3 regions of the Streptomyces sp. NPDC001920 genome follow, and region 2 is predicted to be linked to each of the others. Evidence: riboswitches for the same ligand, from Rfam matches in the RefSeq annotation. Region 2 holds a riboswitch; each other region holds the start of a gene.
The links. Region 2 has a riboswitch for cobalamin ahead of ACWCPI_RS25045 (energy-coupling factor ABC transporter permease). Riboswitches for the same ligand answer to the same signal wherever they lie in the genome.
Positions count from the first base shown of each region.

Region 1 (9,681 bases), on a different contig from region 2:
GGCACCTCGTCCGGGCCCTGCTCCTTGAAGGAGAACGGGACCGTGATCAGCCGCCCGTCGAACTCCGGGATCGCGACCTGCATCGCCGCGTCCATGGGCGACAGGGCGGCGTCCGAGGCGTCCCAGGCGACGCGCGAGGAGGTGAGGCACAGCCCCTGCAGCACGGGCACGTCCAGCTCGGCCAGCCGGCCGACGTCCCAGGCCTCCTCGTCGCCGCCCGCCGACGCCTGCGAGGCGTGCGTGCCGCCGGCCGCGAGGACGGTGGCGACCACGGCATCGGCCTTCCCGAGCAGCTCGTACAGCCCGGCGTCGGCGCCGCGCAGCGAACCGCAGTACACGGGCAGGGCGTTGGCGTCCCGCGCCTCGATCGCGTCGCACAGGGTGTCCACGAACGCGGTGTTGCCGCTCAGCTCGTGGGCCCGGTAGAAGAGCACGCCCACGGTGGGACGGCCCTCCTGGAACGTCCGGTCCCCGTGGACGCCGTACTCGGGCATCTTCCGCGGCTCGACGAACCCCTCGCCCGTCAGCAGCACGGTGTCGGAGAGGAACCGGGCGAGTTCGGCGAGGTTGGCGGGGCCGCCCTCGACGAGGTACTTCAGCGCCTCGGCCACGACCCCGGCCGGGACGGACGACTCGGCCATCAACTCCGCGTCGGGCACCGCCTCCCCGCCCAGCAGCACGGTCGGGACACCGGACGCCCGGAGCGCGGCCAGCCCGTCCTCCCAGGCCCGCTTGCCGCCCAGCAGACGCACGACCGCGATGTCCGCGCCCGCCACGAGCGAGGGGAGTTCGGACGCGACGTCGATACGGGTCGGGTTGCCGATCCGGTAGCCGGCACCGCAGGCACGGGCCGCGAGCAGGTCCGTGTCGGCGGTCGACAACAACAACACAGTGCTCATGCGGGCGCTCCCGGGGGGATGAAGGGCAGTCCTCGCGGCGCGCCCGACTCGATGAGCCGCCACAGCGCGTCCGTGTCCGCGTGCTGTTCGATCAGATCGCCGAGCCGGTCGAGCTGCTCCTCGCGCAGCGCGGCGAACGACGTGTCGGGGGCCGGCACGAAGCGGCGGCCCGCGGCGGACGCCACCGCGCGCAGGAACGCCCGCCGGAAGCCGTCCGACTCCAGTGAGCCGTGCCAGTGCGTGCCCCAGGTCTGACCGACCCGGCAGCCGTCCAAGAAGGCTTCCCCGCCGGTCACTTCGGCGACTCCGTGGTGGATCTCGTAGCCCGCGACCCGCTCCCCGAGGGCCTCGCCCTCCGGCCGGGTGAGGGTCTTCTCACGGGCGAACCGCACCCGCACGGGCAGGATCCCCAGCCCCTCGACATGCCCGCGCCGGCTCTCGACGTCGTCCTCGATGTGCTCGCCCAGGATCTGGAAGCCCCCGCAGATGCCGAGGACGGGCCGCTGCTCGGCGGCCCTGCGCACGAGGGCGTCGGCGAGCCCCCGCTCGCGCAGCCACTCCAGGGCCCGGACGGTTCCCCGGGTGCCGGGGATCACCACCAGGTCCGCGTCGGCAAGTTCCTCCGGACGGTCCACGAACCGCACCACGACACCCGGCTCGGCGGCCAGGGCGTCGACGTCGGTGAAGTTCGACATCAGCGGGACGGCGCAGACGGCGACCCGCAGCACGTCCTCGCCGAGGGGCGGCGCGACGACGGACTCCCGCACCGTTCCGCGCAGGGAGACCCGCAGCCCGTCCTCCTCGTCGATGCCGAGTCCGTGCCGGAAGGGCAGCACGCCGTACGTCCGGCGCCCCGTGAGGTCGTGGAGCATGTCCAGGCCGGGCTCCAGCAGGGAGACGTCCCCGCGGAACTTGTTGACGAGGAACCCGGCGACACATTCCTGGTCCTCGCGCGACAGCAGCGCGACCGTCCCGAAGAACGAGGCGAAGACACCACCCCGGTCGATGTCACCGACGACGAGCACGGGGAGCCCGGCGCCCCGGGCGATCCCCATGTTCACGATGTCGGTCCGCCGCAGATTGATCTCGGCGGGAGAACCGGCCCCCTCACAGATCACCGCGTCATACGTGCCCCGCAACTGCTCCAGACAGTCCAGCACCGTCCCGAGCAGCCGCTGCTGCCGTCCGCCGTGGTACCCGCGCGCGCTCAGCTCACCCACCGGCTTGCCCAGCAGCACGACCTGACTGCTCTGCTCGCCACCGGGCTTGAGCAGCACGGGGTTCATCAGCGCGGTGGGTTCGACCCGGCAGGCCTGCGCCTGCATGGCCTGCGCCCGCCCGATCTCCGCCCCCTCGCGCGTGACGAACGAGTTGAGGGACATGTTCTGCGCCTTGAAGGGCGCGACCTTGACGCCCTGCCGTACCAGCCACCGGCAGATCCCCGCCGTGACGACGCTCTTGCCCGCGTCGGACGTGGTACCGGCGACGAGAAGACCACCGCTCATGCTCATTGCCCCCTCTTCAGCAACCGGGCTCCGGCGCACACGCCGAGCGCGAGCCAGGTGACGCGCCGCGACAGCCGCACGGCGCGTTCGACGTCGGGCGTGCCGACGGCGCGCCCCCGCGTGTTCAGCACGGGCCGGTGCTCCACCCGCCCGCCGTACGAGAGCGTCCCGCCCAGCCGCACCCCGAGCGCCCCGGCGAACGAGGCCTCCACGGGCCCGGCGTTGGGGCTCGGATGCTTCGCCGCGTCCTCCCGCCAGGCGCGCACGGCACCCCGCGGATCGGGTCCGGCCAGTGCCGCGAGTACGGCGGTCAGCCGTGCGCCCGGCCACCCGGCCACGTCGTCCAGCCGGGCCGAGGCCCACCCGTAGCGCCGGTACCTGGGCGACTTGTGCCCCACCATGGCGTCCAGCGTATTCACGGCCCGGAAGCCGACCAGCCCCGGCACACCCCCGACGGCCCCCCACACCAGCGCCCCCACGACCGCGTCGGAGGTGTTCTCGGCGACGGACTCCACCACGGCCCGCGCGATCCCGTCCGCGTCCAGCGCCTGCGGGTCCCGCCCGCACAGGTGCGGCAGCCGCGCCCGCGCGGCCTCCACGTCCCCCGCCTCCAGCGCACGCGCGACGAGCCGGGCCTCGCGGGCCAGCGACGTCCCTCCGACCACCGCCCAGGCGGCGGCGCCGGTCAGCGCGACGGACGCGGCCGGGGAGGTGCGGACGGCGCGGGCGGCGACGGCGCCCAGCGCCACGGCGCCACCGGCGCACACGGCGGTGTGCAGCGCACCCCACGCGCGGTGGTCGCGCCACAACACCCTCTCCACGGCGGCGGCGGCCCGTCCGAACGCGGCGACCGGATGCCCGCGGCGGGGGTCGCCGAGCAGCTGATCACCGAGAAGTCCGGCGGCGGCACCGTACGCGAAGACGCGATCGGCACGCATCGGCGTCAGCCGGCCGCGGGGAAGGGCAGAGCCCTGGTGCGGGACCTCAGTCTCGAACGGCAGCCGAGCATCGCGTTATGTCCTCACTCAGGGTGTCCACGCCCTGGTTCGACGAGACCGGCGGCGAGAGTTCCTGGCTCCCGGGGTTTTCTACCCCGGTGACAGTGGCGGGACCGCGCCGGATTCGCACCGGCTTCCTCTTCTGCCGCCGTACATGGCCCCGGCAGTCCACCACGGGGCCGGAAGGGCCGTCAACTTGCCGTTGACCTGCGGAGGGAGAGTGTGCGGAGGCCCACACACGCGTGAGGTGCGAGACGGTGTTCCGTCTCGCACCCCGGGTGCTGGCGCGCGCTCCGGCGCGCTGTTGCTCAGGCCATGAGCGCTTTATGCGTCAGGCCATGAGCGCTTTGTGCGTCAGGCCACGATCGGCGTGTGTGTCAGGCCACGATCAGGTAGATGCCGTAGCCCACGGCCGCCGCGCACGCCGCGAAGCAGGCGTACGCCCCGGTGACCGCGAGCGCGGCCGAGTCGCCCTGGGCCGCCGCACGTTCGCGGCGGGACAGGCCGGAGATGCCGAGGGTGAACAGGCCCACCAGGGCAACCGTGACCACGAGGCTGACCCCGAAGACGGAGCCGAGAGCCGCCCAGTCGATCTTCATGCTTCTTCTTCCTTGAGTAACCGGCGAGGAGGAACCGGGTGGGGGTCAGACCGACGCCTTCGACGGCGTCGACTCGGAGGTCTGGGGCGGGACCGTGGCCGTGATGTCCTCGACCACCGGGTGGGCCGGCGGCACGGTCACGGCGGCCATGGCCTGCGTCACCACACCGGCCGGCTCGTCGGTGTCGTTGACGTTGGTGTGGTCGACGACCTCCCGCCGGGAGATCTTCCAGATCGCGGCGCTGGAGACGACCAGGAAGACCGCGACCAGGCCCGTGCCCCAGGCGCCGAAGCCCGTCACGTACTCCGCGAGCGCGGCGACCAGGGCTGCCGCCGGCAGGGTCAGGCCCCAGGCGACGAACATCCGGGTCGCCGTCGACCAGCGGACCACGCCGCCCTTGCGGCCGAGGCCCGCGCCCATGACCGCGCCGGAGACCGAGTGCGTGGTGGAGAGGGAGAAACCGAGGTGGGAGGAGGCCAGGATGACCGTGGCCGCGCTGGTCTGGGCGGCGAAGCCCTGCTGCGGCTGGAGGTCGGTCAGACCCTTGCCCATGGTGCGGATGATGCGCCAGCCGCCGAGGTAGGTGCCCAGCGCGATGGCGATGCCCGCGGAGAGGATGACCCACATGGGCGGGTCGGAGTCGGGGGCGAGGGTGCCGCCGGCGACCAGGGCGAGGGTGATGATGCCCATGGTCTTCTGCGCGTCGTTCGTGCCGTGGGCCAGGGAGACCAGGCCGGCGGAGGCGATCTGTCCGGCGCGGTAGCCCTTCTTGGACGCCTCGCCGTCGGCCTTCTTGCCGAGGGTGTAGGTCAGCCGCGTGGCGAACATCGCGGCGATGCCCGCGACCAGCGGGGCGGCGATCGCCGGGATCAGCACCTTGGTGACGAGCACGTCGCCGTGGACCGCGCCGACGCCCGCCGAGGCGACGGTGGCGCCGATCAGACCGCCCATGAGGGCGTGCGAGGAGCTGGAGGGCAGACCGACCAGCCAGGTCAGCAGATTCCAGAGGATCGCACCGACCAGCGCGGCGAAGATGACTTCGGGACGGATGCCGGCCTCGTCGACGAGGCCCTTGGAGATGGTGTTGGCGACCTCCACGGAGAGGAAGGCGCCGACGAGATTGAGGACGGCGGACATGGCCACCGCGACCTTGGGCCTCATGGCGCCCGTGGAAATGGTCGTGGCCATCGCGTTCGCGGTGTCGTGGAAACCGTTCGTGAAATCGAACGCGAGTGCGGTTACCACCACAATCGCGAGGATCAGCGAGAAGCTTTCCATTTACCCAGGCAATCGTTCGAGGTCATTGGCTTGCCGAACGTAGGTAACCTGAGTGAACGGAAGGTGAACTGGGGCGGGCCGCACGGTGTCCGGCAGGGAGGGTTTCTCCCACGGGGGCGGAGGCTCTCCTTCCGCCTGGCGGCGCGCAGCCCGGGCGGGGCGGGGTCGGTGGCCCCCGGGCGGACGTCCTCGGTCGGGTCGCCGGTCCTCCGAAGAGATTCTGGTCACTCGGCAGCCGCCGCGTCGTCGCACCGCCAGGGGGTCCGAAGCGCCATCCGGCCGGCGGCGTCCCCGCGCTCGACGGGTTGTGGCGGGCCGTCCACGCTGCGTGGTCGTCGCCGCACCCCGTCCGAAGGGAACGCGGGCGTCTCGGTGCGTGCGGATCCGGTGCCCCGTCCTGGGCGGACTCCAGGCCGCGCCGGGGTGCCGGCTGGCAGGATCGCCGCATGACTGAGGAGCTGCAGGAACAGCGAGGCAGGAAGGTGCGCCCCGAGGAGCTTGAAGCCTGGGAGGCGCTGGTGGCGACCGCGCGGCGCACCGTGGCCGACGGGCTGGTGGTCGGCACGTCCGGGAACGTCTCGGTGCGCGTCGGGGACACCGTGCTGGTCACGCCGTCCGGCGTGCCGTACGACCGGCTGACCGCGGAGGACGTGACCGGGGTGGACCTGGAGGGCCGGCAGGTCCTGGGTGCCCTGGTGCCGACCAGCGAACTGCCGATGCACCTCGCCGTGTACCGCGCCACCGACGCCGGCGCCGTCGTCCACACCCACGCGGTCCACGCGACGGCCGTCTCGACGCTGGTTCCCGAGCTGCCGCTGATCCACTACATGGCGGCGGCGCTCGGAGGGCCCGTCCGGGTCGCCCCTTATGCGACGTACGGCACCGAGGAGCTGGCCGGCAACATGCTCCGTGCCCTCACCGACCGCACCGCCTGTCTCCTCCAGAACCACGGCACCATCGCCTACGGCACGACCCTGGCCCAGGCCTACGACCGCACCGCCCAACTGGAGTGGATGTCCCGCCTGTGGCTCACGGCCTCCTCGGTGCCGGGCCGCGCGCCGAGCCTGCTGTCGGGGGAGCAGGTGGCCGAGGTGGGGGAGCGGTTGCGGGGATACGGGCAGCGGGGGTGAGGCGCGGGTCGGGTGGGGGGTCCGTCCGGCGGCGGCCCTCACCCCGAGTCGTCCTCCCACTGGCCCGACCCCGTCCGCGCCCGGACACTGGATCCGTGCGCACTGTCAAAGCGACGGCCGCTGCCGTCACCGTGGCCCTGGCCGCCGGCGTCGCGAGCGTCGCCGCCGGGCGGTACGCCAGTGGTGCCGCCCTGACGGCCCCTCCCGGCAGGCCCCTGCCCACCGAACCCCGGCTCACCGTGCACGCCACGGCCGCCGGCCAGATCACCCTCACCCGCGACCTGGCCTCCCTGCGGCCCGGCACCTACGGCCTCTCCGGCGACGGCTCGCACGCCGTCGTCGGCCCGGTCATCGCCGCGGCGAAGCACTCCGCCGACACCGTCGTACGCCGCCTGGAACGTGTCACCCACGGCACCCTCGACCCCGGCGACAGCGTCTGGCTCACCCCGAACGTATACGTCGGCGACCCCGCCGCCGCCCTCGGCCTCGACCACGCCGACGTCGACGTCCCCGGCGAACTCGGCTCCCTGCCCGCGTGGTTCGTCCCCGGCAGCCGCGGCACCTGGGTCATCGCCGTGCACGGCCTCGGCACCACGCGCGAGCACGCCATGAACGTCATGGGGTTCCTCAGCGGCCGGCACTTCCCGGTCCTCGCCCTCTCCTACCGAGGTGACCTCGGCGCACCACGCCCTCCGGACGGCCTGGGCCACCTGGGCGAGACCGAGTGGCGCGACCTGGACGCCGCGATGCGCTACGCCGTGCGGTACGGCGCCAAGCAACTCGTCCTGCTCGGCTGGTCGACGGGGGCGACGATGGCCCTGCGCGCCGCCCAGCACTCGGGGCTGCGGGACCGGGTCTCCGGGCTCGTCCTGGACTCCCCGGTGCTCAGCTGGGAAGCCACCCTGCGTGCCCTCGCCGCGGCCCGCCACACCCCCGGCCCGCTGCTGCCCCTCGCCGTACGCGCGGCACAGGGCCGCACCGGCCTGCACGCCGGCCGCGGCATGCGTACGGGCGTCCCCGACCGGCCCCCGGTGCCGACCCTGATCTTCCACGGTCCCGACGACGAGGTTGCCCCCTGGAGCCTCTCCCGCCGCCTGGCCGCCGCCCACCCCGACCTGGTCTCCCTCCGCACGGTCCGGCGCGCCCCGCACGCCGCCATGTGGAACGCCGACCCCGAGGGCTACGAAGAGGCGCTGCGCCGCTTCGTCACCCCGCTCATGTGAACGCTCGTGCGACCGCTCCCGGGGGACGCCCTCGGGGCGGCTCCACGTGAGCGCGAGGATCCGGCGCCGCAGATTCCGTTTAACCCCGGACCACTGGCCTGTTATCGGTCCCCGGCCGCCCGCGGGACCCTGTGCGTTGGCCATCCCCGTAGCCCCTCGTGACATTCCGTTTGGGTTTTCGGACCGTCAACCGGAAGACTGCACCCGTGACGTCCCGTATCCCGCGCGACTCCAGGCTTCGACTCGTCCGCCCGCGACCCCTGGCCGCCGCCCCCAGAGCCGTGAACCAGCGGCGCCCACGCCGCCCCGCACCGCGCCCCCCGGAGGGCACACCGGCCCGGTCCGAGCTGGCCAGAATGGCACGCTCCGGCCTGGCCGCGGCGGCCCGCGTCGCCCACTGGGCCGACGCCGCCCTGGGCCCCGGCCGGGACGGCAGCGCCTCCGACGGCAAGGGCACCCTCTCCGACGCGACCGCCGAACGCGCGGCCCAGGACCTGGGCCTGACCGTGGCTCAGGTCCGCGCCGACTGGGACACCGCCCGCCTCGCCGGGCTGGTCGAGGTGCACGGCGACAGCGCCCGCCCCGGCTGGCGGCTGCGCGCCTGGGACCGCGACGACAGTGCCGTCCTGCGCGGCTGGGTCGCCCTGTTCGACGCCTGGTCGCTCGCCCACCCGGAACCGGAGCGGCTGGAGCACGGCGCCGTACCCGACGTCGTCTCGGCCATGCCCCAGGTGCTCTCCTTCCTGCACCTGTCCGCCGGGCCGGTCCCCGTCGAGCAGCTCCTGGACCTGCTGGAGCAGCGCGTCACCGAACTGCGCACCGAGAGATGCGAGATCCCCTACGGGCCGCAGCCCGAGCCGGCCCCGGCAGGCGTCGAGGACGCCCCCCTCGCCCCCCTCCTCGACTGGGCCCTGCACGCCCTCGCCTCCGTCGGCGCCCTCACCTACGGCGACGGACAGGCCACGCTCACCCCGCTCGGCAACTGGGCGGTCTGGGTCAAGCTGGAGCAGATCTGCGTCGCCGCCCAGAGCCCGGCGGGGAACATCGAGCGCGCGGCCGAGGACATGCTCCGCGGCTGCGCCCAGCTGCGCCCGAACGCCGCCCGCGACGAGTACCGCGCCTGGCTCGCCGCCCGCCCCGTCGGCAGCGCCGTCACCGAACTCCTCGGCGCCGCCCGCGGCGACGACGCCCTGCTGCGCGGCCTCGCCTTCGAGGCGCTGCGTGTCGTCGGCGCCCCCGCCGAGCACGACGTGCGCGAGGTCCTCGACGAGCCGACCCTGCGGCCCTACGCCCTGCTGTGGCTCGCCGAGCACGACGGCGTCGACCCCGAGGACGCCCATGAGGTGCTCACCAGGGAAGAGGCCACCTGGCTGTGGGTCGACACCGCCGCCGCCGTCGCCGACCACGGCGAGGCCCCGATGCTGGTGCGCCACCTGGAGTCGGCCGTCCAGCCCACGGTGCCGATGCTGCTCGACGAGGTCCGGGCCGTCGGACACCCCCGCACCGTGCAGGTGCTGGTCGCGCTCGCCGCCGCGCACCCCGACCCCGCCCTCGCGAAGGCCGTGCGCCGCGCCGCCTTCCAGGTGCACACCGGGGGGAGCTGAGCCGGAGCGGGGCTCAGGCGCCCGGCTCGGGTGCGTACGTGCCGAAGCTCCACACGTTGCCCTCGACGTCCCGGGCCATGTAGTCCCGCGAGCCGTAGTCCTGGTCCGTCGGGGGCATCAGGATCCGAGCGCCGTGCTCCACGGCCCGTCGGTGGTGTGCGTCGACGTCGTCCACGACGACGTACACCCCGGTCGTGCCCGCGGCCTCCATCGCCTTGTCGAAGGCGCTGCCGGTGCCCTTCGAGCCGAGCATCACCGCGCCGTTGCCCTGCGCCAGCTCGGCGTGCGCGACCTTGCCGTCCTCGTCCTCGTAGACCGCGAGCTCCGTGAACCCGAAGGCCTCCGTGAGCTGCTTGATCGCCGCCTTCGCGTCCGCGTACAGCAGCGTCGGGAAGATGCTCGGACGCCCACCGCTCGTGCCTGCCATGCCGATCACCCCTTTGTG
Region 1 covers NZ_JBSFEP010000031.1:21,716-31,396, forward strand. The annotation lists gene cobN (cobaltochelatase subunit CobN) at 1-899, opposite strand, end outside; gene ACWCPI_RS36275 (cobyric acid synthase) at 896-2,404, opposite strand; gene ACWCPI_RS36280 (cobalamin biosynthesis protein) at 2,407-3,342, opposite strand; cobalamin riboswitch at 3,451-3,590, opposite strand; gene ACWCPI_RS36285 (hypothetical protein) at 3,780-4,001, opposite strand; gene ACWCPI_RS36290 (anion permease) at 4,047-5,279, opposite strand; gene ACWCPI_RS36295 (class II aldolase/adducin family protein) at 5,726-6,409, shown strand; gene ACWCPI_RS36300 (alpha/beta hydrolase) at 6,505-7,632, shown strand; gene ACWCPI_RS36305 (hypothetical protein) at 7,839-9,236, shown strand; gene ACWCPI_RS36310 (VOC family protein) at 9,250-9,663, opposite strand.
Region 1: another riboswitch for cobalamin. It lies ahead of ACWCPI_RS36280 (cobalamin biosynthesis protein); the one in region 2 lies ahead of ACWCPI_RS25045 (energy-coupling factor ABC transporter permease).

Region 2 (9,681 bases):
TCGGCGTCGGCGGGGTGCCCTTCGAGACGGTACGCGTGCGCGTGGCACCCGGGGACCGGATCGTCATGTGCACCGACGGACTGGTCGAGGTGCGCGGTGAGGACATCGGTGTCGGCCTCGCCACCCTGTGCGAGTCCGCCGCCCACCCGGCCGCTTCCATGGACGACGCCTGCGACACCATCATCCGTGCCCTCAACACACGAGGCGGCCGCAAGGACGACGTGGCCCTGCTGATGGCCCGTCTCAACGGCATCGCACCGCAGGACGTCGCCGAATGGCGGCTCTCCCTCGATCCCGTGGAGGTCGGGAGGGCCCGAGCCGTGGTCCGCGAGCAGCTGCACTCCTGGGGCCTGCCGACGCCGGCCGACAGCGCGGAGCTGATGGTCAGCGAGCTGGTCACCAACGCCCTGCGGCACTCCCACAGCCGCCCGGTCGTACTGCGCCTCGTGCGCGGCGACACCCTGCTGTGCGAGGTCGACGACGACGACCACGATCTGCCGACCCTCCTCAGCGCGGGGCCCCACGACGAGGCCGGGCGAGGGCTGCGCGTGGTGAGCACACTGGCCCGCGAGTGGGGCACCACCCGGACCGGCGGCGGCAAGACCGTGTGGTTCGAACTCGCGCTCCCGCGACGCTGATCACGTAACGCCCGCCGAGGGCGTACGACGGCGTGCCGGGTCGCGAATACGGAGTGAAGGTGTGCGTCACCGGCTTGTAGCCGTCACCCGGCCGCGATAGACCGTACTCGCCCGCACGTTCAGGGCGGGTCGGCATCGCACCCTGGGGAGTCGGTCATGAGCGTGACGAGTCGGTACCGCGAGGCCTGGGAGGGCTTTTGGAGTGAGGCCCCGGACGAACAGGGGGCGGTGTTCTGGGACGCGGAGCCGGCCCTGACCGTCGGCCGCCACCTGGCACTGTTCGAGACGCACCTGACCGATCCCGGCCTGCCGATGGTGGACCTGGGCTGCGGCAACGGCACCCAGACCCGGTTCCTCGCCGACCGCTTCCCCCGCGTCCTCGGCGTCGACCTGGCCGACGCGGCACTCGGGCATGCGCGCACCTGCGACCCCGCGGGACAGGCGACGTACCGCCTGTTCGACGCAGTGGACAAGACCGAGGCCGAGACGCTGCACGCCGAACTCGGGGACGCCAACGTCTACATGCGGGGCGTCCTGCACCAGGCCGAGCCGGAGGACCGGCAGCCCATGACGGACGGGATCGCCACGCTGGTCGGCGAGCGCGGCCGTGCCTTCCTCGTCGAGCTCTCCGAGTCCGCGAAGCCGGTCCTGACGGGCCTCGCCCAGAGCCCCGCCGGACCGCCCGCCAAACTCGCGCCGGTCTTCCGGCACGGCATCGCCCCGGGGGAGGTGGCCGACGCCGCGATACCCGAGTATCTGCGGGCGGCCGGGCTGACCGTGCTCGCGAGCGGCGAGATGCCGCTGGTCACCACCGAGTACCGGCCCGACGGCACCCGGATCGAGCTGCCGTCGAGGTGGGTGGTGGCGGGCCGGACCGCCTGACCGGGCACGGCCGGCCGTCGCCCTCCGGCGCGGCGCGCGCCGGAGTTCACCTCGTCGTGACTCCGCACGGACGACGTGCGCGGCTGAGCCCGGGGCGTGGCCTCAGGACTCGGTGGGCACGCAGAGTACCGGCGTGCGGGACAGGTGCAGCAGCTTGTGCGGGGTCGATCCCAGCAGGGCCCCCCGCAGCGGGCTCTCCCCCCAGCTGCCGACCACGATGCACCTGGCCGCGTGCCGGGCCGCGGCGTCCAGCAGCGCCTCCGCCGGTTTCCGGTCGACCACCTCGATCCTGGTCGGCACACCGGCCTCGTCGGCCACCGCGACGGCGTGCGCGAGCGCGGCCCGACCGGCCTCGTGAAGGGCGTCGCGGTGGGCGGAGTACTCCTCGCCGAGCGCGCCCGGTGCGGCGGCGCCGTAGACCAGCACGAGCGGCTCGCCGAACGCCGCCGACACCTCGATGGCGACATGCAGGGCGCGCACCGCGCCGGGGGACTCGTCGTAGCCGAGAACGATCGACATCCTCAGCCCTCCTTCGTGTCGCCGTGGACCAGTGCGGGGTCGGCCACCTCGGGGCGTTCGGACCAGAAGGCGGGCGCCGTCACACGCCGCACCAGCATGAGGATCACCCCGGTGAGGGTGATGCCGATGCCGATGACCAGCGGGGGGCCGAGCCCGAACCACGAGACACCGCTGTAGGAGTTGGCGGGATCGGACATGTCACTGATCGACTCGGCCAGCAGCCAGACCAGCAGCCCGGCACCGACCACGGGGCCGAGGCCGATGAGGACGAAGTGGCGCAGGCTCTCGGTGAGATGACGGCGGTGGTAGACCGCGCAGGCGACACCCGTCAGCGCGTAGTAGAACGCGATCAGCAGCGACAGCGCGGTCAGCGAGTCGAAGAGGGCGTTCTCACTGATCCGGCGGACGGCGAGATACCAGGCGATCGCGATGCCGGCCACCCACCAGGTGCTCACGTCCGGGGTGCGGAACCGTGCGTGGATGTGACCGAAGTGCGCCGGCAGGGCGCGCCGGCGCGCCATGGACAGGGCGGTGCGTGACGCCGGGATGATCGTCGTCTGCGTCGACGCCAGCCCGGAGGTCGACACGGCCAGCAGTACCACCCAGTCCAAGGCCCCCATCGCCTCCTCGGCGAGCAGGGCGAAGATGAACTCCTCCTCCTCGGCGTTCTCCGCCAGGTACGCGGGCCCCGCGTAGGCCACGACCGCGACGGCGACCGCCACGTAGGTCACCAGCAGGATCACCGTCGACCACACGGCCGCCCTGCCGGGCGCGGTGGCGGGGTTCTCGGTCTCCTCGGTGAGGTTGACCGCCGACTCCCAGCCCCAGTAGATGAACACGCCCAGCAGCAGACCCGCCGTCAGCTCCGCGCCCCCGGCGCCGAAGGGATCCAGCCAGCTGATCGACGGGTCGACGGAGTCGAGCGTGCCGGTTCCGGCGTAGACGCGGTAGATCGCCACCACGGCGAACGCCAGCAGGCAGCCGACCTGCGCGAGGATGAGCACGTTCTGCACCCTGGCCGAGACCTCGGTGCCGATCACGCACACGGCCGTCATCACCAGGATGAGCAGCACCGTGAGCGCCTCGCGCGCGACATCGTTCTCGACCCAGCCGTCGAGGCCGACGGCGAGCAGGGCGAAGGTCACCGCGACGTCGGCCAGCGAGCCGACCACCAGGACCCCGGTCATGGTGATGGCCCAGCCGCCGAGCCATCCCGCCCACGGGCCCATCGCCCGGGTGACCCAGGAGAAGGTGGTCCCGCAGTCCTGGTCGACCTTGTTGAGGTAGTAGAACGCGGACGCGATCAGCAGCATGGGCACGAACGACGCGAGCATGACGCCCGGCGCGTGGACGCCCACCAGCGCCACGACCGGGCCGATGGCCGCGGCCAGCGAGTACGCGGGCGAGGTGGCGTTGAGACCGATGACGAGTGCGTCGAGGAACCCGATCGCGTCGGCCTTCAAACCCCTCGGGGGCCGGGTGTCCGCGCCGCCTTCGGCCATGCTCCCTCGCTTCGGTCGTGTACGACCACATGAAACCGGGAGGCACGGGGGCCAGCGCGTCTTGGACTTACCAGCGCGGGGTGTATCACCCGAGTGCGCTCGTACGGGAACGTCAGCCGTCGGCGGGAACCGCGGGCGGGGTCTGGGCCCGAGCCATGACGGCCAGGTCGGCGGGACTGCGCGGGCCGGGCGCCGCCTCGTCCAGCAGGCCGTGCGTGCGGAGCACCTGGGTGGCCGCGATACCCCAGGGCAACCGCAGGCCCGCCTGCTGGAGGAGGTCGGTGCGGGCCAGCATCGCGGGCGCGGGGCCGGTGCGTACACCGGACGGCGTCAGGAGCGCCGCGTCGTCCGCCCACCGCAGGGCGAGGTCGACGTCGTGGGTGGCCATCACCACCGTGGTGCCGCCCGCGCGCAGCCCGTCGAGGGTGGCCAGCAGGCGTTCCTGGCCGTCGGGATCGAGGCCGGCGGTCGGCTCGTCCAGGATCAGCACCCGCGGCCGCATCGCCACCGCGCCCGCGATGGCGGTGCGCTTGCGCTGCCCGTACGACAGCAGGTGCGTGGGGCGGTCGGCCAGCGCGGTGATGTCCAGGGCGGTGAGCGCCTCGTCGACCCGCGCCCGTACCTCGGCGTCGGTGAGGCCGAGGTTCAGCGGGCCGAAGGAGACGTCCTGGGCGACGGACGCCGCGAAGAGCTGGTCGTCGGGGTCCTGCACCACCAGCTGGACGGTCGTCCGCAGCCGGGTCAGCCCCTTGCGGTCGTACGTGACCGGGGAACCCTCCACCGTCAAGCGGCCCTCGTGCGGGCGCAGCCCGCCGCTGAGCAGCCGCATCAGCGTGGTCTTGCCGGTGCCGTTGCGCCCGAGCAGCGCCAGCGCGCGCCCCTCGTGCACGTCGAAGTCGAGGCCGTCGAGGACGAGGGGGCCGTCCTCATAGGCGTAGGACGCGCCCCGCAGGGCGACCAGGGCGGTGGGCTCGCTCATGGCAGGGCCTTCTCCAGTACGAGGGTGAGGGCGGCCAGCGCTGCGAGCAGCACGCAACTCCAGGCCGTGAAACGGACGGAGACCCGGGCCTCGGGCACCAGGACGCGCAGGGTGCCGTCGTACCCGCGCCCGGCGAGCCCTGCCTGGAGCCGGGTGGCACGGTCGAAGGCGCGCACGAAGGCGACGGCGCCGAGCCCGGCCAGCGAACGCCACTCCGCGGCTCGGCTCATGTGCCCGAGCCGGGCCGCCTGGGCCTCCCGGATCCGGCGCACCGAGTCCAGGAGCAGGAAGCTCATGCGGTACGTCACCAGGGCCACGTCGACCACCGGCGCGGGCACCCCCGCCTTCACCAGCCGGGGCAGCAGATCGGACATCGGGGTGGTGAAGGCGAACAGCAGCACCCCGAGGGAGGCCGCCGAGGTGCGCAGCAGCAGTTCCCCGGCGCGCAGCGGACCGCCGTCGGCGAGGGACACGAAGCCGCCCGGTCCGCCGACCTGGACGAGCAGGGTCACCGCGCCGGTCACGCAGAAGCCCAGCGGCACCCGGTACGCCCGCCACAGCCGGCGCCCCGGCACCCCCGCGGGACCCAGCAGCACCACGAGGGCGGTGACCAGCACCAGGGCCGCGCCCGGCCAGGGCGGCAACGAGATCGCGAGCGCGGTGAGACCCAGCCCGAGCACGGCCTTGTCCACGGGGTGGCGGCGGCGCCAGCGACTGCTGTGCGCCGCCGCGTCGATCGGCAGCACGCGGGCTCAGTCCCCTTCGGGCGACGGCTTCCCGGCGGTGCCGCTCGGGACGCTCCCGGTCTCCCGGTCCCGTTCCCGCTCCAGCGCCCGCTGCTCACCCTGCCGCCGCCCCCGGTGCAGACCGAAGTAGTAGGCGAGCACTCCGGCGCCGAGCGCCGCCTGCAGGGAGAACAGCGCCGACTCGATCTCACCGGACGGCGGTTCGTACAGGGGGGAGAACCAGGGCTCGTAGTCCGGCTCGATCTCGGTGATCGCCGACTCGGCCTCACCGTCGGCCCCCGTGAACGGCTCCTCCTTGTGGTCGCCGAGGCCGAGCACCAGCGGCAGCACGGCGAGCGCGGCCACCACGAGCAGCAGCACGAGGTTGATCCTGGTGTTCTTGCTCATCGGGCCGCCGCCTCCGTCTCGGTCCGGGACTGCTTCTTGGCGAGGAGCACGCCCAGCCGGGTGAGTTCGCCCTTGCTGGACTGCACCAGCAGCCGCATGACGAGCACCGTGAGCAGACCCTCGCTCACCGCGAGGGGGATCTGCGTGACGGCGAAGATGGAACCGAACTTGCCGAGCGCGCCCAGGAATCCGCTGCCCGGGTCGGGGAAGGCGAGCGCCAGCTGGACGCTGGTGACGCAGTAGGTGGACAGGTCGGCGACGAACGCGCCGAAGAAGACGGCGACCATCAGCGGCACGTCGAAACGCCGCAGCAGCTTGTAGACGGCGTACCCGGCCCACGGCCCGGCGATCGCCATCGAGAAGACGTTCGCGCCGAGCGTGGTCAGACCGCCGTGCGCGAGCAGCAGGGCCTGGAAGAGCAGGGTGATCGTGCCCAGGACCGCCATGATCGGGGGCCGGAACAGGATGGCGCCCAGCCCCGTGCCGGTGGGATGGGAGCAGCTCCCGGTCACCGACGGCAGCTTGAGCGCGGACAGGACGAAGGTGAAGGCTCCGGAGGCGCCGAGGAGCAGGGTGCTCTCGGGATGCTCCCTGACCTCACGGGTGAGTGAACGGACTCCGTGGACGACGAACGGCGCCGACGCTACGCCCCAGGCGACCGCGTGCGCCGGAGGCAGGAAACCCTCGGCTATGTGCATGGCTCAGCAGACCCTCTCCAGCACCTCGTGGATGGTTGACGTGCCTTGGCCGGTCTCCTGGCTGACGGGTACCACCGCCCGTGCTCCGCCTTCCCGGGTCCCGAGGGACCCAGTGGCTGCCCGTGAGGGCTGGAGCCGGACTTCCCGATTCACAGTGGCGAGGGCCGCACCGGCATCACACCGGATTTCCCGTTCACCAAGGCGTGGTGACAGTAGTGCCCGCACCGGGTGGCTGACAAGCGGGCCCCGGGGGCGTGAAAGTGGCGTTCGCCCGCTTCATGGCGGGTTTCCCCCTCGGCGCGTAACGTGACGGAACATGAAGATCCTCATCAGCGCCGACATGGAGGGCGCCACCGGCGTGACCTGGCCGGGGGACGTGCTGCCGGGGACGCCTCAGTGGGAGCGGTGCCGCGGGATGTTCACCTCGGACGTCGACGCCGCCGTGCGGGGATTCTTCGACGGGGGCGCCGACGCCGTCGTCATCAACGAGGCGCACTGGTCCATGCGCAACCTGCTGCTGGAACGGCTCGACGAGCGGGCGGAGATGCTCACCGGCCGGCACAAGGAACTCTCCATGGTCGAGGGCGTCCAGCACGGCGACGTGGACGGGATCGCCTTCGTCGGCTACCACGCGGGCGCCGGGATGGAGGGTGTCCTCGCCCACACCTACCTCGCGAACCAGATCACAGGGGTGTGGCTGAACGGCGTCCGCGCGAGCGAGGGGCTGCTGAACGCGCACGTCGCCGCCGAGTACGGCGTTCCCGTCGTGCTCGTCACGGGCGACGACGTGGCCTGCGAGGACGCGCTCGGGTACGCGCCCGGGGCGCTGAAGGTCGCCGTCAAGGACCATGTCTCGCGGTACGCGGCGGTGTGCCGTACGCCGGCCAGGACGGCCGCCGGCATCCGCGCCGCGGCCAAGGAGGCCGCCTCGCTGGCGGTCCGTCAGGAACCGGTGCACGCGGGGCCGTTCACGGTCGCCGTCGAGTTCGACGCCGAGCACCTGGCGATGGCCGTCACCGTCGTCCCGGGTGTGGAACGGACCGGGGAGCGGAAGGTGGCGTACACGAGCGAGCACATGTACGCGGGAATCCGTACCTTCAAGGCAGTGACCACGATCGCCTCGGCGGCGGTGGAGGAGCAGTATGGCTGACCAGCTGGCACTGGACGAGGTCGTGACGTTCACCTCCGACCTCATCAGGATCGACACCACCAACCGCGGCGGCGGGGACTGCCGCGAGCGCCCCGCCGCCGAGTACGCCGCGGCCCGGCTGGCCGAGGCGGGCCTGGAGCCGGCGCTGCTGGAGCGGACCGCGGGCCGTACGAACGTCGTGGCCCGCTTCGAGGGCAGCGACCCGTCGGCCGACGCGCTGCTCCTGCACGGTCATCTGGACGTGGTGCCCGCGCAGGCCGCCGACTGGAGCGTGCACCCGTTCTCCGGGGAGATCCGCGACGGGGTCGTCTGGGGCCGGGGTGCCGTCGACATGAAGAACATGGACGCGATGATCCTGGCCGTCGTGCGGGCCTGGGTCCGGCAGGGCGTCCGGCCGCGACGCGACGTCGTGATCGCTTTCACCGCCGACGAGGAGGCCAGCGCCGAGGACGGCGCCGGGTTCCTCGCCGACCGGCACGCCGGGCTGTTCGAGGGCTGCACGGAGGGCGTCAGCGAGTCCGGCGCGTTCACCTTCCACGACGGCGGAGGGCGGCAGATCTACCCGATCGCGGCGGGCGAACGCGGCACCGCCTGGCTCAGGCTCACGGCCCGCGGACGGGCCGCGCACGGCTCCCTGCCCAACCGGGACAACGCGGTGACCCGCCTCGCCGCGGCCGTCACCCGGATCGGCGAGCACGAGTGGCCGCCGCGGCTGACCCCGACGGTCCGGGCCTGTCTCACCGAACTCGCCGCGCTGTACGGCCTCGACGCCGATCTGGACGATGTGGACGGCCTGCTGAAGAAGCTCGGCCCCGCGGCCAGGCTCGTCGAGCCGACCGTCCGCAACAGCGCCAACCCCACCATGCTGGAGGCGGGTTACAAGGTGAACGTGATCCCCGGGCAGGCCGTCGCCCACATCGACGGGCGCTGTCTGCCCGGCGGGGAGGAGGAGTTCGACGAGACCCTCGACCGCCTCACCGGACCCGACGTGGACTGGGAGTACCTCCATCGCGAGGTCGTCGCCCTGCAGGCGCCGGTCGACTCACCGACCTACGCCCGGATGCGCGCCGCCGTCGAGGAGTTCGCGCCCGAGGGGCACGTGGTGCCGTACTGCATGTCCGGGGGCACGGACGCCAAGCAGTTCTCGCGGCTCGGCATCACGGGATACGGCTTCTCCCCGCTGAAGCTGCCGGAGGGGTACGACTACGGGGCCATGTTCCACGGCGTCGACGAGCGGGTGCCCGTGGAGGCGCTGCACTTCGGCGTCCGGGTGCTCGACCGTTTCCTGCGGACGGCCTAGGCGGGGTGGGGGAGACAGTGCGGACACTGGCCTACGGTTCCTGGCCCTCGCCCATCGACGCGGCCTTGGCCGCCGCGCACGACGGTCGTCCCGAGTACGTGGGTTTCGTGGGGGACGAGGCGTGGTGGACCGAGCCGCGCCCGACGGAGGGCGGCCGGCGGACCCTGGTACGGCGCCGGACCGACGGCCGTGAGGAGTCGGTCCTGCCCGCCCCGTGGAACGTGCGCAGCCGGGTCGTCGAGTACGGCGGGCAGCCCTGGGCGGGCGCGATGGTCGAGGGCCGGCCGCTCGTCGTCTTCGCCGACTTCGCCGACCAGCGGCTCTACCGGTACGAGGAGGGCGGCGACCCGCGTCCGCTCACCCCCGTGTCCGCGGTGGGCGGTGGACTGCGCTGGGCGGAGCCGCTGTTGCGGCTCGACGACGGTGAGGTGTGGTGCGTACTGGAGGAGTTCACGGGGGAGGGGCCCGCAGATGTGCGGCGCGTCCTGGCCGCCGTACCCCTGGACGGCTCGGCCGCCGACGACCGCGGTGCCGTACGGGAACTCACCGACGACCGGCACCGGTTCGTCACCGGCCCCCGGATCTCGCCCGACGGGCGGCGCGCGGCATGGCTGGCCTGGGACCATCCGCGCATGCCCTGGGACGGCACGGAGCTGCTGGTCGCCGACGTCGGGGCCGACGGCACCCTCGACGGCCCGCGGACCGTCGCCGGGGGCCCGCAGGAGTCGATCGCCCAGGTCGACTGGTCGCACGACGGCCGCCTGCTGTACGTCAGCGACCGCAGCGGCTGGTGGAACCTCTACCGCGACGGGGCGCCCCTGTGCCCGCGCGAGGAGGAGTTCGGCGGGGCGCTGTGGAAACTCGGTCTGCGCTGGTTCGC
Region 2 covers NZ_JBSFEP010000014.1:231,210-240,890, forward strand. The annotation lists gene ACWCPI_RS25010 (SpoIIE family protein phosphatase) at 1-638, shown strand, start outside; gene ACWCPI_RS25015 (class I SAM-dependent methyltransferase) at 795-1,520, shown strand; gene ACWCPI_RS25020 (universal stress protein) at 1,623-2,039, opposite strand; gene ACWCPI_RS25025 (APC family permease) at 2,042-3,541, opposite strand; gene ACWCPI_RS25030 (ATP-binding cassette domain-containing protein) at 3,654-4,520, opposite strand; gene cbiQ (cobalt ECF transporter T component CbiQ) at 4,517-5,266, opposite strand; gene ACWCPI_RS25040 (energy-coupling factor ABC transporter substrate-binding protein) at 5,273-5,653, opposite strand; gene ACWCPI_RS25045 (energy-coupling factor ABC transporter permease) at 5,650-6,351, opposite strand; cobalamin riboswitch at 6,382-6,567, opposite strand; gene ACWCPI_RS25050 (M55 family metallopeptidase) at 6,668-7,501, shown strand; gene ACWCPI_RS25055 (M20/M25/M40 family metallo-hydrolase) at 7,494-8,801, shown strand; gene ACWCPI_RS25060 (prolyl oligopeptidase family serine peptidase) at 8,807-9,681, shown strand, end outside.

Region 3 (9,681 bases), on a different contig from region 2:
CCGTTCGATGAGGTTCAGCATCACCAGCACGTCGGCGACGAGGCGCTGGGCGCGTGCGTCGAGGGTGCTCCACCCGACCGAGGGCGGGATCCACAGACTGTGCCTGCGGTATCCCGCGGGGTTGCCGGTGCGCGCGCCGATGTTGTCGGCGACCCCCTTCTCGTCGATCCAGAGGAAGCGCTCGGGCTGTCCGGTCTCCAGCGCCAGCGCCACCAGGTCACCGGCCTCGGCGACGAAGGGGTGCAGGGCCCGTCGGGACGTCTCCGCGTCCGTATGGGGGTGGCCGGGTGGCCTGTTCACGGTGCCGGCCATCGACAGCCAGCGCTCCACGGTCTGCACGGCGGTCGCGCCGCCCATCGCCGGGGCCGGCTCCGGTGCCCCGGCGCGGTGGTCCCGGGTCCGCCGCGTCTCCTCGTCGTGCTCGTGGACGCTCGCGCTGTCCGGGAGCTCCCACAGACACAGCGCCTGGAGCAGGATGAGCTGCGAGTACCAGCACCGGGACTGCTGCAGCACGGTCTCCGCCTGGCGGATCAGGTCGGCACGACCGCCCGGGAACGCCTGCGGGTGCCGGATGCGCCGGTTGGCCGCGTACTTGAAGCCCTGGGCCAGCGCCGCTTCGAGGGCGAGGGGCAGGTCCGGGGTGCCGCCGGTGGCCTTCGGGTCGAGGTGGCGCAGCCACCTGGTGAGACGTTCCTGGGCCTCGTCGCGGTGCGCCTCGTCGACCGAGCCCAGCAGCATGGGGATCAGCCAGGCCCGCATCACGAACTCCCGGAACAGATCGACGCGCTTTCGGCGGTAGTCCTGGTTGAGCGCCCTGCGGTACTGCTGCAGGCGGCCGATACGCGCGGACCGCGCGCGTGAGGGAGGCGCGGCCCTCGCCGCCCCCATGCGCTGCGCCCACTTCTCGTACTCGTGCCGCTTCCAGGTCTTCAGCTCGCCGAGCCGGTCGTCGTACTCCTTGATGGGGTCGGTGTTCAGTCCGACCCGGGCACGGATCACGGCGAACGCCGCGTTGCCGCCGGTGCCGAACTCCTGGGCCGCGGCCAGGCGTATGGAGTAGTCGGGCTCCTGCACGCCGATCTCGAAGAGCTGCTCGTACAGCGGCGTGGTGTCGATCCGGTCCGAGACGCTCCGCAGCGCGGCCCCCAGCTGCTTGAGCAGCCTCAGTTTCGCGTCGTCGAGGGTGCGCCGGTCGCCCTTGAAACCGGCCCAGCTCCTGCGCACCCGTGCCACGATGTCGCCGAGCAGTCGCGGCTCGTCCTCCGCGCTCTCGACCTCCATGGCGGCCGCGTAGAGGTCCAGGGCCTTCGGGTCGTCCGTGCGGCGGTCGGCGGCCCGGCAGAGCCGGTGTGCCAGGGTGTGCCCGCGCACGGGTGACTGGCGGACCAGTTCCTCGATCTCCTTCTTCACCTCGGCGCGGACACCACCCGCGCGGGCCCGGAGCCTCGCCGCGCGCCGACGGGACAGCAGCACCAGGGCGATCAGCAGCTCGCGACTGGGGCCGGGCGGCTGCAGGGCGTGCTCGACGAGTTCGCCGGCGCCCCGCTCACCCAGGTGGTTCAGGACGCGGTAGCCGAAGTAGGCCTGCAGGATGCTGTGCGGGAACCTGACCCTGCGCTCGAAGCCCTCCACCAGGGCCAGCTTGTCCGCGTTGCTCGCGAAGCGGGCGAGGGCGGCCCGGCACTGGTCCATGTTCCCTTCACGCAGCCGCTTGCGCTCCTCCTCACCGAGCCGCTCGCACAGCGCGTCCCAGATCTGCTGGCGGTGCCACTCGGAGAAGACGTTGCCGCGTCTGCCGTACCGGTCGAAGGCGCGCCGGCTGGTCCACAGATGCTCGGCCCTGGCCTGCGCGCGCCGGGCCGGGCCCGGGTGGACGTCCGTGTCCAGCAGTTCCTCGAAGCCGACCTCCAGCTTGTCCTGGAGCAGGCCGACGCAGGCCAGCGCGGAGACCACCTCAAGGGTGTCACGGCGCTCCCGCGGCGTGAGTGCCACGTGCTCGCGCAGCCGGCCCCGGCACAGCGCCTGGTCCCATGTCTCCAGCAGCCACAGCCGCAGCGTGGCCCGGTCCCGGCTGCGGGTGTTCATGTGCTGCGGATCGGTGTCCGGCCGGTCGTGCTCCAGGGCTCCGTGACGGTGCAGTTCCCGGGCGATCTGGAGGTAGACGGGGGATTCGGTCACCTCCGCCGTCTCCACGATCCAGTCCACGCGGCGCTCGTCCGTCTCCGGGACGTGTGCCTGGACGAAGCGCAGCGCCTCCTCCTCGCTGAGCGGTTCCAGCTCCACGATCGCCGCCGAGGTGCTCTCCAGCGGGCTGTGCGGCCGTGAGGCGATCACGAGCGGCAGCTTCTCCTCGCGGGCGCGCTCGATGGCCCGCCGGATGATGTTGTCCCGGTTCTGCTCGTGACCGTCGCCGAGCAGGGCCTCCTCCAGTCCGTCGGCGATGACGACCGGCTTGTCGTCGGCGAGCAGCTGCTGCCAGACCCGGTCGATCTTGCCGCGCGCGAGGATGCCCCGGGGCGCCTCGTCGGCGAAGCGTTGCCTGGCCATGCGTTCGAAGTTCAGTTCGGTCCCGTCGGTCGCGTCCCGCAGCCGGATCGGCACGGGCACGGCGTTCTGCCGTGCCAGCAGTTCGGTGAGCCGGACCAGGACGGCGGTCTTGCCCACCCCGACCCCGCCGACCAGCAGATACGGCCTGCGGGTGTCGCGCTCCCGCAGCCGTTCGGCGATGACCTGGGCGACCTCCTCGCGGCCCACGATGTCGGCGGTGTCCGGGCCGGCGGTGGGCACCAGTCGGCGCGGATCGCCCCGCGCCTTCGCGAGGTAGCGCCGCTTGGTCCACCGGTACCACCAGAACAGGAAGAGGGTCGCGGCGACCGACGCGGTCAGTACCGGGCCGACGAAGCGCACGATGGTGTCGAACCCGTCGTTGCCCTCCCGCCACTGCTCGAAGCCCGTCGTGTTCTGCGAGATCAGGATGTACAGGCCCTCCACGCACCAGGCGAGCAGCGCGAGGACGGCCAACAGCCAGATGGCACGGGTGACGTTGGTGTAGGACACCGATCGGCGCCACTTCTTGGGGCGGGTGGTGCCGCGACGGGCCTCCAGACGGATCGTCAGCGCATGCCAGTGGCCCACGAATCCGCGCCTGACCCAGCTGCCGGCACGTCTCGGGGCCAGCGTCGCCATCGGCGCGTTGCGCGGCCGCTCCTTGCCGGGCGGGCGACGGACGACCCTCGTCATCATGCGTCTCCTTACGAGAGGGCTCTCGAACGGAGGGACCGCGGGCGCCGACACCTACCTCCATGGAATCACTCGCGGGACGGCACGCAACCCGGCCGCCCGCGCGAAAAGACGATCCGGATGCCCGCCCTCGACCGCGCGGCACACGGCCGGGGCACCGGGGAAGCGCTCGTGCGGGCCTGCATCGACCGCGCGAGGGCCACCGAGGGCCGCGCACGCATCGCCCTGGCGACCCAGCGCTCCATGCGCAGCGCCCACCGCGCCTACGAACGCCTGGGCTTCGTTCGCACACCCGAGCGGGACCGGAACCCGCTCCCCGAGCTCCTCGACCTCACTCTTCTCACCTACGAGTTGACGCTCTGAAACCACCGAGACACTACATCTGGGGGTGACACGACAGCCCGGCACAAGATGTATGCTCATGCTCGCTGTCGCCGCAGGGGAATCCGGTGCGAATCCGGAACTGTCCCGCAACGGTGTACTTGTGCATGTTTCGTGCACATGGTCAGTCCGAGGTCCTGCCGACAGCGCACCCGGCCGTCCGGCCGGTGTGCCCCTGACGTCCGGGCCTCGCGGAATGGGCCGGTGGACGCGACGCCGCGTGCGCTCGTGTGCTGCCCCCTGCCCTCGACGAGGCCCCCGTGCCGAGCGAGGGAGAGCCCCACGTGACCATCGCGCCAGCCGAACCGGCTTCAGCGGTCGAGCAGGAGAACGACGGTCCCGGTGCCGCGCTGCTGCGGACCCTGACCGAGCTGACCGCCGACCTCCCCGACGCCGACCCCGGCCGGGTCGCGGCCGCAGCGCTGCGGGGCCGGTCGTCCCGGGCCGACGAGGCGGAGCTGCGTGAGCTGGCCACCGAGGCGGCCGCCGGGCTCATCTCCGAGGACCCCGCCTACAGCAGACTGGCCGCCCGCCTGCTGACCATCTCCATCGCCGCCGAGGCCGCCTCGCAGGGCGTCACCGCCTTCACCGAGTCGGTGGCGGTCGGGCACCGCGAGGGCCTCATCGCCGACCGGACCGCCGACTTCGTACGGATCCACGCGGCCCGCCTCGACGCGCTCGTCGACCCGGCCGCCGACGACCGCTTCGGCTACTTCGGCCTGCGCACCCTGCACAGCCGCTACCTCCTGCGGCACCCCCTCACGCGCAAGGTCGTCGAGACGCCCCAGCACTTCATGCTGCGCGTCGCCGCCGGTCTCGCCGAGGACGACACCCCCCGCTCCGTCGACGAAGTCGCCGCGCTCTACGGGCTCATGAGCCGCCTCGACTACCTCCCCTCCTCCCCCACCCTGTTCAACTCCGGCACCCGGCACCCCCAGATGTCGTCCTGCTACCTCCTCGACTCCCCCAAGGACGAGCTGGACTCCATCTACGACCGCTACCACCAGGTCGCCCGGCTCTCGAAGCACGCGGGCGGCATCGGTCTGTCGTACTCCCGCATCCGCTCCCGGGGTTCGCTGATCCGCGGCACCAACGGCCACTCCAACGGGATCGTCCCGTTCCTGAAGACGCTCGACGCCTCGGTCGCCGCCGTGAACCAGGGCGGCCGGCGCAAGGGCGCGGCCGCGGTCTACCTGGAGACCTGGCACTCCGACATCGAGGAGTTCCTGGAGCTGCGCGACAACACCGGTGAGGACGCCCGGCGGACGCACAACCTCAACCTCGCGCACTGGATCCCGGACGAGTTCATGCGCCGGGTCAACGCCGACGAGCAGTGGTCCCTGTTCTCGCCGTCGGACGTGCCGGAACTGGTCGACCTGTGGGGTGCGGAGTTCGACGCGGCGTACCGCGAGGCGGAGGCGGCGGGGCTCGCGAAGAAGACCATCCCGGCCCGTGACCTGTACGGCCGCATGATGCGCACCCTCGCGCAGACCGGCAACGGCTGGATGACGTTCAAGGACGCCGCCAACCGCACCGCCAACCAGACCGCCGAGCCGGGCCATGTCGTCCACTCCTCCAACCTCTGCACGGAGATCCTGGAGGTCACGAACGACGGCGAGACGGCGGTCTGCAACCTGGGGTCGGTCAACCTGGGCGCCTTCGTGCACGACGGCGACATCGACTGGGAGCGCCTCGACGCCACCGTCCGCACCGCGGTCACCTTCCTCGACCGGGTCGTCGACATCAACTTCTACCCGACCGAGCAGGCGGGCCGTTCGAACGCCAGGTGGCGGCCGGTGGGCCTGGGCGCGATGGGGCTGCAGGACGTCTTCTTCAAGCTGCGGCTGCCCTTCGACTCCGCCGAGGCCAAGCGGCTCTCCACGCGGATCGCCGAGCGCATCATGCTGGCGGCGTACGAGGCGTCCGCCGACCTGGCCGAGCGCAACGGCCCCCTTCCGGCCTGGGAGAAGACGCGTACGGCCCGGGGCGTGCTGCACCCCGACCACTACGACGTGGAACTCACCTGGCCGGAGCGCTGGGCGGCGCTGCGCGAGCGGATCGCCACGACCGGCCTGCGCAATTCGCTCCTCCTCGCCATCGCGCCCACCGCCACCATCGCGTCCATCGCCGGCGTCTACGAGTGCATCGAGCCGCAGGTCTCCAACCTGTTCAAGCGCGAGACGCTGTCCGGCGAGTTCCTCCAGGTCAACTCCTACCTGGTGCACGACCTGAAGCAGCTGGGCGTCTGGGACGCCCGTACCCGTGAGGCGCTGCGCGAGTCCAACGGCTCGGTGCAGGGCTTCGCCTGGATCCCCGAGGACGTGCGCGCCCTCTACCGCACCGCGTGGGAGATCCCGCAGCGCGGCCTGATCGACATGGCGGCGGCCAGGACCCCGTTCCTCGACCAGTCCCAGTCCCTGAACCTCTTCCTGGAGACGCCGACCATCGGCAAGCTCTCCTCGATGTACGCGTACGCCTGGAAGTCGGGCCTGAAGACGACGTACTACCTGCGCTCGCGCCCCGCGACCCGTATCGCCCGCGCGGCACAAGCCCAGGCTCAGCCCGAGAAGACCATCCCCGTGCAGCAGGCCGCCGAGCCCGACGCCGTCGCCTGCTCCCTGGAAAACCCCGAGTCCTGCGAGGCCTGCCAGTAATGCCCAGCAACCAGAACCTGCTCGACCCCGGCTTCGAGCTGACTCTGCGCCCCATGCGCTACCCGGACTTCTACGAGCGCTACCGGGACGCCATCAAGAACACCTGGACGGTGGAGGAGGTCGACCTCCACTCGGACGTCGCCGACCTCGCCAAGCTCAGCCCCGCCGAGCAGCACCTCATCGGCCGTCTGGTGGCCTTCTTCGCGACGGGTGACTCGATCGTCGCGAACAACCTGGTGCTGACGCTGTACAAGCACATCAACTCCCCGGAGGCGCGCCTGTATCTGTCGCGCCAGCTGTTCGAGGAGGCCGTGCACGTCCAGTTCTATCTGACGCTGCTGGACACCTACCTGCCCGACCCGGAGGACCGCGCCGCCGCCTTCGCGGCGGTGGAGAACATCCCCTCCATCCGCGAGAAGGCCGGGTTCTGCTTCAAGTGGATGGACTCGGTGGAGAAGCTGGACCGGCTGGAGTCCAAGGCCGACCGGCGTCGCTTCCTGCTGAACCTGATCTGCTTCGCCGCGTGCATCGAGGGCCTGTTCTTCTACGGCGCCTTCGCGTACGTCTACTGGTTCCGCAGCCGGGGCCTGCTGCACGGCCTCGCCACCGGCACCAACTGGGTGTTCCGCGACGAGACGATGCACATGTCCTTCGCCTTCGACGTCGTGGACACCGTCCGCAAGGAGGAGCCGGAGCTCTTCGACGACCAGCTCCAGCAGCAGGTGACCGACATGCTGCGGGAGGCCGTCGAGGCCGAGCTGCAGTTCGCGCGCGACCTGTGTGGTGACGGCCTCCCGGGCATGAACACCGACTCGATGCGGCAGTACCTGGAGTGCGTCGCCGATCAGCGTCTGACGCGCCTCGGCTTCGCTCCGGTGTACGGCTCCGAGAACCCCTTCTCCTTCATGGAGCTCCAGGGTGTTCAGGAGCTGACCAACTTCTTCGAGCGGCGTCCGTCGGCGTACCAGGTGGCGGTGGAGGGCACCGTCGACCTGGACGAGGACTTCTGAGTCCGTTCCTTGTCGCGCTCCTGGGCCTCCCTGATCTGGCGGTCGATGCGCCGGTCGTGCACGATCCCGATCACTGACGGGAGGATCAGGAGGGCGAACATGCCGAGCACGGCGACCATGGCGAGCAGTCCTTCTGTCTGTGCGGTAGTCATGACACCACTGTCGCGTCGGACACTCCTTACGAACAGTGGCAGGACTGCCGTAGACCCTCGATTTACTGCCAGTGGCGAGGCACACTGGCAGCATGCTGAGGAACGTGGTCGCCGTCCTGCTCGACGGTGTGCATCCCTTTGAATTGGGTGTCGTGTGCGAGGTTTTCGGCATCGACCGTAGTGACGAGGGGTTGCCCACCTATGATTTCGCCGTCGTCTCGGCCGAAGGGCCGACGCTGGGAACGCATGTGGGCGGGCTCTCCGTCTCCACGCCGTACGGTCTGGAGCGGCTGGAGACAGCCGACCTGATCGCCGTGCCGGCCGGCAGCGGCTACGTCACCCGTGACTATCCGCCCCGGCTGCTGGACGCCCTGGTCAGGGCTGTCGACCGGGGCGCGCGCGTGCTCAGCGTGTGCTCCGGCGCCTTCGTGCTGGGCGCGGCCGGGCTCCTGGACGGGCGGCGGTGCAGTGTGCACTGGCGGCAGGCCGAGGAGCTGGCACGGCGCAACCCGAAGGCGGTGATCGAACCGGACGTGCTCTACGTCGACGAGGGCTCGGTGATCACCAGCGCCGGCACCGCCGCCGGCATCGACGCCTGTCTGCACATCGTGCGCCAGGAGCAGGGGCCCGAGGTCGCCAACAAGATCGCCCGGCGCATGGTGGTGCCGCCGCACCGGGACGGCGGGCAGGCCCAGTACATCGAGCGCCCGCTGCCCCGCTCCTCGTGCGACACGGTCGGTGAGGTGCTGGCGTGGATGGAGCGGCACCTCGACGAGGAGGTCACCGTCGAGCAGCTCGCCGAGCGCGCGCACATGTCCCCGCGCACCTTCGCCCGCCGCTTCCAGCAGGAGACCGGCACGACTCCCTACCGCTGGCTCCTGCGCCAACGGGTTCTGCTGGCGCAGGAGTTGCTGGAGGTGACGGACGAGACGGTGGACGCGATCGCCGGTCGGACCGGGTTCGGTACGGCGGCCGCGCTGCGGCACCAGTTCGTACGGGCGCTCGGGACGACCCCGAACGCCTACCGGAGGACCTTCCAGGGGCCGGCCGCCGCCTGAACCGGCCCCTCGAACCGCCCGGCCCCCGGCACTAGTGCCGGGGCAGCGGCCTCAGCAGCAGTTCGTGCGGGTGCAGCGTGATACCCACCCGGGTCGCGTCGTTCGAACCGGGCACCTGCTCGAACCGGTACCTGGCGGACAGCGCCGCCGTGAGCAGCGTCAGCATGGCCATGGAGAAGTGGTCGCTCGGGCATTTGCGGTTGCCGACCCCGAACGGACTCATGGCGTATTTGGGCACTTCCTTGGCACGCTCCGGAAGCCAGCGGTCCGGGTCGAACCGGAGGTGGTCCGGGTACGACTTCGGGTCACGCTGGACGGCGTAGGGGCTGTAGACGATGTCGGCCCCGGCTGGAATGCGATAGCCACCGAGGGATGTGTCGGCCACCGCTCGCCGCGTCAGAATCCAGATCGCCGGGCGCAAACGCATCGCCTCCACGACGACATTGTTCGTGTACCCGAGCTTGCGGACGTCCTGGAATGCCACAGGACGGCCACCGGTGACGGATTCGACCTCCGCACACACCTTGTCGGCGTGTTCCGGGTGGTCCGCGAGGACATGAAGCAGCCACATGATCGTGGAGGCCACGGTTTCGGCGCCCGCGGTGAGTATCGCGACGACCTGATCGTGGATCTCCTGCTCCCCGATCGGGTCGCCTTTCTCGTCCTCGGCCTCCAGCAATGCCGTCAGCAAATCGTCCGGCTTTTGACCGGATGCCCGGCGTTCGGCGACGATCTCGTCGACCAGGAGATGGAAATCGGCCAGAGCCCGGTTGAATGCGCGGTTGGCCGGGAGGGGCAGCTTGTAGAGCGGCCCGAGCGGGATCACCATCCGCCGGTACATGCCACGGAAGAGGGTGTCGAGCGCGGCGCACAGCCGCTCGGCCCGCACGTCCATGTAGGCGCCGCGCAGCAGACAGCGGGCCGCGATCCGCACGGCGATACGGAAGGACTCGGAGGTGCACTCGATCGTCTCGCCGGGTTTCCAGCGCTCGGTCAGCCCATGCGCCTCCTCCTCCATGATCGGCCCGTACCCGGGTATCGCGTCGAGCCGGAAGGCGGGCTGGATGGTGCGCCGCTGGCGGCGGTGCCGGGGGCCGTTGGCCGTGGCCACGCCCTCCTTGCCGAGCAGGCCTTCCAGGGACTCCCACAGCGGTCCGGCGATCTCGAAGTCGGTGCTCAGCGCCAG
Region 3 covers NZ_JBSFEP010000012.1:90,596-100,276, reverse strand. The annotation lists gene ACWCPI_RS21560 (ATP-binding protein) at 1-3,240, opposite strand, end outside; partial or broken gene ACWCPI_RS21555 (GNAT family N-acetyltransferase) at 3,337-3,603, shown strand; cobalamin riboswitch at 3,656-3,780, shown strand; gene ACWCPI_RS21550 (ribonucleoside-diphosphate reductase subunit alpha) at 3,906-6,275, shown strand; gene ACWCPI_RS21545 (ribonucleotide-diphosphate reductase subunit beta) at 6,275-7,285, shown strand; gene ACWCPI_RS21540 (hypothetical protein) at 7,198-7,437, opposite strand; gene ACWCPI_RS21535 (helix-turn-helix domain-containing protein) at 7,530-8,495, shown strand; gene ACWCPI_RS21530 (bifunctional albaflavenone monooxygenase/terpene synthase) at 8,527-9,681, opposite strand, start outside.
Region 3: another riboswitch for cobalamin. It lies ahead of ACWCPI_RS21550 (ribonucleoside-diphosphate reductase subunit alpha); the one in region 2 lies ahead of ACWCPI_RS25045 (energy-coupling factor ABC transporter permease).